Regions from separate parts of the Enterobacter chuandaensis genome, predicted to be linked through region 1. Evidence: predicted binding sites of a transcription regulator. Region 1 holds the regulator's gene; each other region holds the start of a gene.

Region 1 (2,200 bases):
GTGGTAGAGAATATCATCTGCCAGCACCCGCAGGCGCGCGGAGACGGTCTGCGCGTTCCAGCGGATCACCGCTTCGGCATGGCTGCGCTCAACCAGCTTTTGCACCTCCTGCGGATGATGCAGGCTTACGGAAATATGCTCCTGCAAATCGAGCCCGACCTGGAAGGTGCGCAGCAGCCGTTTGTATTCGTGATTTTTGTTGGCGGCAAGCATGTGCAGCTGCTGATAGCACTGGCTTATCAGGTCTACCACCTTTTGCTGGCGCGCAAGCAGCGGCGGCAGCGATTTTTCCGGGTCAGTGTGCTGGGTAAGCAGGGTATATTTCGCTTCGCAATAATCGGCCAGTTGGCGGTAGAGCAGGCTCAGGGATTCGCGCAGCGGCTGTTCACGCCACAGCCAGAACCAGAACCAGTTAAACAGCCCGTACCACAGCGTGCCGAGGGCGTAGATCAGCAGCGGCTCCCACACGGGCATATTTCCGGCGAGGCTCAGGGTGAAGATGGCCGCAATGAGTGACGCGGGAAGCAGACGGGCGTGCAGCGAGCTGATTTCGGCGGTGACGCCGAGGGTCATGGCCAGCACGGACAGGATCAGCGGCAGCGGAATGTCGCGGGCCAGTAAAAGCTGGACGGCAAGGCTACAGCCAGCAAACAGGCTGCCACCGATAATCAGGCGTTTGAAAAAGCGTTTATGCGGCGTGTCCAGACCGGCAATGTTGCAGCAGGCGGGGACGAGGGAAAACAGCAGACCCTGCTGAAGATGTCCGAGGATCAGGCCCACGGCCACGGGAAGACACAGCACCAGCGTTTGTCGCAGTGCGTAGTTAACTTCCGGGTGATAGATCAGCCTGCGCCACATGGGGAATAGAGACAAAAACGGCGTGACACCTTACGATGACACGCCGTTTGACCGGGATTAACGGGTTCCGTAAACCACGATGGTTTTACCGTGGGCGGAGATCAGGTTTTGATCTTCCAGCATTTTCAGAATACGGCCCACTGTTTCGCGGGAGCAACCGACGATCTGACCAATTTCCTGACGGGTAATTTTAATTTGCATGCCGTCAGGGTGGGTCATCGCGTCTGGCTGTTTCGCCAGGTTCAGAAGGGTCTGCGCGATGCGGCCGGTCACGTCCAGGAAGGCGAGGTTACCCACTTTCTCTGACGTCACCTGCAGACGGCGCGCCATCTGGGAAGAAAGACGCATCAGGATGTCAGGGTTAACCTGAATCAGCTGACGGAATTTCTTGTAGGAAATTTCAGCCACTTCACATGCTGTCTTTGCACGAACCCAGGCGCTACGTTCCTGGCCTTCTTCAAACAGGCCCAGTTCACCGATAAAATCGCCCTGGTTCAGATAAGAAAGGATCATCTCTTTGCCTTCCTCATCTTTGATCAGCACTGCCACCGAGCCTTTGACGATGTAATACAACGTTTCCGCTTTTTCACCCTGGTGAATCAGCGTGCTCTTCGATGGGTACTTATGAATGTGGCAATGAGACAAGAACCATTCGAGAGTCGGGTCTGTTTGCGGTTTGCCAAGCACCATGCGCTGTTATCCTCTGTTATAAGCTGTCACCAGAGTCATCAGATGCATCCGGACTCTGGGGTTGCAATCGAATTCTTACCCATACCCTGGGAAGTCGGCTGTCGTAACGTTTCGCAGCCAGTAAAGTTTGATGTCCTCTGCATACATGTGTAACGTCAATGTATTACTGTAGCATCCTGAGTGTTTTAGCATAGCTTTCGCCGCGTGTCTCCTGGTGTCTCGCTTCAGCATGATGCAGGTCGCCTTCCATTGCGAGAAATGTAACGTGCGCGTAATCTGTCACCAAAAATGCAACGTTGGAGTTAATGAATATGCAAGCGCGCGTGAAGTGGGTTGAAGGTTTAACGTTCCTGGGCGAGTCCGCATCAGGGCACCAGGTTTTGATGGATGGTAACTCCGGCGATAAAGCCCCTAGCCCAATGGAAATGGTGCTGATGGCGGCAGGCGGATGCAGCGCGATTGACGTGGTGTCGATTCTGCAAAAAGGTCGTCATGACGTGACGGATTGCGAGGTTAAACTCACCTCAGAACGTCGCGAAGAGGCGCCACGCCTGTTCACCCATATTAATCTGCACTTTATCGTCACCGGCAAAGAACTGAAAGACGCGGCGGTTTCACGTGCGGTGGATCTTTCTGCGGAGAAATACTGCTC
Region 2 (2,200 bases), 1.4 Mb from region 1:
GCTTCGATTTCTAACGGCGCGGTATTCAAGGCGGGTATGGTGGCCATCTTCTCAGTGTTCGGGGTGGCGTGGATGAGCGATACCTTTTTCCAGGCGCATCTCGATGAGTTAAAACTGGCGCTGGAAGGGGTGGTGAAAAGCCATCCGTGGACGTATGCCATTGTGCTTTTCCTGGTGTCGAAGCTGGTGAACAGCCAGGCGGCGGCCCTGACAGCCGTGGCGCCGATGGGCCTGATGCTGGGTATCGATCCGAAAATGCTGATCGCCTTCTTCCCGGCATCCTACGGCTATTTTGTTCTGCCGACCTACCCGAGTGATTTAGCCTGCATCGGCTTTGACCGTTCGGGAACGACCCGCATCGGCAAATTCATTATTAACCACAGCTTTATTCTGCCGGGGCTAATTGGCGTGAGCTGCGCCTGCGCGGCGAGCTATCTGCTGGTCCAGACCTTCTTTTAACGTTTTCAACGGGCGACATCTGCTGTCGCCCGTTCGCCATTTTTAATGAGATTCGCCCTGCGGCGTAAAGCGCAGTTCAATCAGTGCGATGGCTTTCTGGATCGCGCGAAGCGTAACCGGGTCGGCAGCCGCGGGATGGCTGGCAAAATCGATGTTTTTCAGCTGAGTAGACATCTTCTCGCGCACTTCAACCGGTGCGATAACGTCCAGGACATCCAGAATTTGCTTAATAACCAGCTGGCAGGCGACAACGTCAGAGACCAGCTCCTGATCGGCGCTCAGGTTTTGTGACATGGGGCTTTCTCCTTATTCAAAGGCCGCCATAGTATCAAAACGCAGCCCCTGACATCTTCCCTTCCTCGCCTGCAGAGATAAAAAAACCTGCCGAAGCAGGTTTTTTTATCAGAACATGGCGCCCGGCGGCACGTCTTTGAAGGTGCGACAGTAATTGGCCCACATGCTTTTCAGGATTTTGCGCAGTTTCATTGTGATGCTCCATTAACTTGTTATACAACTTTATTGTCAATGTGCCTATAATATGACCATCGTCACAAAAATCAATATTTTTGTGACTCACATCACAATTTAATCTGCGCAATACGCATTAACCTACCATACCGCGAACAAAATCCTCGATCGCCTTATCCTGGCAATTTTCAAAGAAGCACTGCTGGAAACGTTGTCCGGAAACAGCGGTCTTCACCAGCTCAGGATCGATAGCGCGCAGCGTGTCCAGATAGTTTTCTTTCACCACGGCCGCTTTCACCTGGTTCAGAATCCCCGCGTTACGCACCTGGGGCTCTTTACGCTCTGGCGGGTAGCCTTCCCCCTTCCGGCCAGTGAAGGCCTTTTCAAAGATAAAGCGCACGTTCAGCTCCGCTCCCCAGCCAAAACCTTTGGCAAAAGGCAGCGAAAGCGCATTGCCGTTGTTGATCTGCGCGAAGAGAAACGCGTCGGCGGGATCGATGCAGTAGCCGCAAATGACGCCGGGGTGAATATTCAACGACATCATCGCGCCCTGCCCGGTGCCGCATCCGGTAACCACGAAATCTACCGCTTTCGCATTCAGCAGAATGCTTGCCATAATGCCCAGGTGGATGTAGGTCAGGTGATGATCGTTTTCGTCGCTCATACCCACGTTGTAAACCGGGAAGCCTTTCTCATCGGCTACCGTTTTCAGCTCTTTTAATATCACTGGGTTTTTAGCCGCCTGGCTGTTTTCCATCATCAGTGCAATTTTCATCTTGTCTCTCCAGAATGCGCTGCGGGCGCTCCCGCCATGGATACCTGTTCCCGTTCATTCTGGCATCAAACAAACAGACTTTCAAAGTTAATGAAATGGAGTTTTAAAAATTAAATGCGCGCTCACAATTTTTTGACGAGAAAGATCCACGCCGTCCGTTGCAAAGAGTGAGGGTAGATTGTCCGGCTATTCCTGGCATTGCAGCGGGCATCTGCGGGTACGATAACGTATTTCCATCCACCCAGAGCGAACCATGAAAACAGCCATCGTAGCCGGTACAGTCCTGCTGCTCGCGGGATGCAGCGTTAACCGCCAGGCGGAAATCAGCAGCCTCGACGCGCCGAACGGCATTGTCCGCCTCGACTACGGCCAGGCAGTGCTGCAAAACGCCTGGTCCGACGAATATGTTAATAACGGTACCGCAGTAAAAGCCTGTCAGAACATGGGCTATGCCACCGCTTCTGCCTACGGGCAGCCGGTCAAAACCTGTACCCTGAC
Region 3 (2,200 bases), 380 kb from region 1:
CTGACGCGCCAGGCCGTGCGTCTGGGGTATCTCTCGCCAATGCGCATTATCCATACTTCAGAAATGGAGTCGGGTCAGATTTACATCCCGTTCGTTAACTGGCTGCTCTACTTTGCTGTTGTGATTGTGATCGTCAGCTTCGAGCACTCCAGTAATCTGGCGGCAGCCTATGGTATTGCCGTGACCGGTACGATGGTGCTGACGTCGCTTCTCTCCACCACGGTGGCGTACCGCAACTGGCACTGGAATAAATTCCTCGTGGCGATGATTCTGGTCGGCTTCCTGTGCATCGACGTACCGCTGTTCTCAGCGAACCTCGACAAAATTGTCTCCGGCGGCTGGCTGCCGCTGACGCTGGGCCTGTTGATGTTCATTGTGATGACCACATGGAAGAGCGAGCGCTTCCGTCTGCTGCGCCGCATGCATGAGCACGGGAATTCTCTGGAGGCGATGATCGCATCGCTGGAGAAATCCCCGCCGGTGCGCGTGCCGGGTACCGCGGTTTATATGTCTCGCGCCCTGAACGTGATCCCGTTTGCGCTGATGCATAACCTTAAGCACAACAAGGTGCTGCACGAGCGCGTGATCCTGCTGACGCTGCGTACAGAAGATGCGCCGTATGTTCACAACGTGCGTCGCGTGCAGATCGAGCAGCTATCGCCAACCTTCTGGCGCGTGGTGGCAAGCTACGGCTGGCGCGAAACGCCGAACGTGGAAGAGGTGTTCCACCGCTGCGGTCTGGAAGGGTTAAGCTGCCGGATGATGGAGACGTCATTCTTTATGTCGCACGAGTCGCTGATCATCGGCAAGCGTCCGTGGTACCTGCGCCTGCGCGGCAAGCTGTACCTCATTCTGCAACGTAACGCCCTGCGCGCGCCTGACCAGTTTGAGATCCCGCCTAACCGCGTGATTGAGCTGGGGACGCAGGTTGAGATTTAAGTCTTTGTGCGGCCTGATGCCCTCACCCCGACCCTCTCCCTGTGGGAGAGGGCGCAAACATAAAAAACGGTAACCTTGGGGTTACCGTTTTGCATTTACCTCCACTCCATTTCACTTAGCGAAACGTTTCGACGTTGATCACAAATCCGTTACGTCATGGTGGTTTTCTGAACACTCTTGCGTCTACACTCTTTGTAGCGAAACGTTTCGCTAGTGGAGCAAGAAAATGAAGAAAGGCACGGTTCTCAACTCAGAAATCTCATCGGTTATTTCCCGTCTTGGGCATACCGATACGCTGGTAGTTTGCGATGCAGGCTTACCGGTTCCGCGCAGCACAACCCGTATTGATATGGCGTTAACGCAGGGTGTCCCTTCGTTTATGCAGGTACTGGAAGTCGTGACGGCGGAGATGCAGGTTGAGGCAGCCATTCTCGCGGCGGAAATCAAACAACATAATCCGCAACTCCACGAAACGTTGCTCAGCCATATTGAGCAACTGCAACAACACCAGGGAAACACCATAGAAATTCGTTACACAACGCACGAACAGTTCAAACAACAAACCGCAGACAGTCAGGCGGTGATTCGCAGCGGGGAGTGTTCCCCGTATGCGAATATCATTCTCTGTGCTGGCGTCACCTTCTGAGGCCATCATGGACGCATTACTGCAACTCAAAGGGATCGATAAATCGTTCCCGGGCGTAAAAGCCCTCTCCGGTGCGGCGCTGAACGTCTACCCAGGACGCGTGATGGCGCTGGTGGGCGAAAACGGTGCCGGCAAATCCACCATGATGAAAGTGCTGACCGGTATCTACCAACGCGATGCCGGTTCGCTCTTATGGCTGGGTAAAGAGACCACCTTTAACGGCCCGAAATCCTCTCAGGAAGCGGGTATCGGCATTATCCACCAGGAGCTGAACCTCATCCCGCAGCTCACCATTGCCGAGAATATCTTCCTCGGCCGCGAGTTTGTGAACCGGTTCGGTAAAATCGACTGGAAAACCATGTACGCCGAAGCGGACAAGCTGCTGGCGAAGCTGAATCTGCGCTTTAAGAGTGACCGCCTGGTGGGCGAACTCTCCATCGGCGATCAGCAGATGGTGGAAATTGCGAAGGTGCTGAGCTTTGAATCGAAGGTCATCATTATGGATGAACCTACCGACGCCCTGACCGATACCGAAACCGAATCCCTGTTCCGCGTTATCCGCGAGCTGAAATCGCAGGGGCGCGGGATTGTCTATATCTCCCACCGTATGAAAGA

What was found. Region 1 encodes CRP, which controls carbon source genes, mostly activating them, when cyclic AMP is high. Its sites were predicted from a motif close to ATGTGANNNNNNTCACAT; they were not measured.
Region 2: the regulator CRP is predicted to act here: its motif matches at 1,026-1,043, upstream of azuC (stress response protein AzuC).
Region 3: the regulator CRP is predicted to act here: its motif matches at 1,066-1,083, upstream of rbsD (D-ribose pyranase).

What each region holds. Positions count from the first base shown of each region.
Region 1 is NZ_CP097173.1:4,239,757-4,241,956, reverse strand. It holds gene MX657_RS20510 (YccS/YhfK family putative transporter) at 1-858, opposite strand, end outside; gene crp (cAMP-activated global transcriptional regulator CRP) at 916-1,548, opposite strand; gene MX657_RS20500 (OsmC family protein) at 1,860-2,200, shown strand, end outside.
Region 2 is NZ_CP097173.1:2,865,232-2,867,431, forward strand. It holds gene MX657_RS13925 (anaerobic C4-dicarboxylate transporter) at 1-459, shown strand, start outside; gene MX657_RS13930 (DUF2766 family protein) at 502-753, opposite strand; gene azuC (stress response protein AzuC) at 862-945, opposite strand; gene MX657_RS13940 (RpiB/LacA/LacB family sugar-phosphate isomerase) at 1,064-1,702, opposite strand; gene yecR (YecR family lipoprotein) at 1,956-2,200, shown strand, end outside.
Region 3 is NZ_CP097173.1:4,621,651-4,623,850, reverse strand. It holds gene kup (low affinity potassium transporter Kup) at 1-939, shown strand, start outside; gene rbsD (D-ribose pyranase) at 1,166-1,585, shown strand; gene rbsA (ribose ABC transporter ATP-binding protein RbsA) at 1,593-2,200, shown strand, end outside.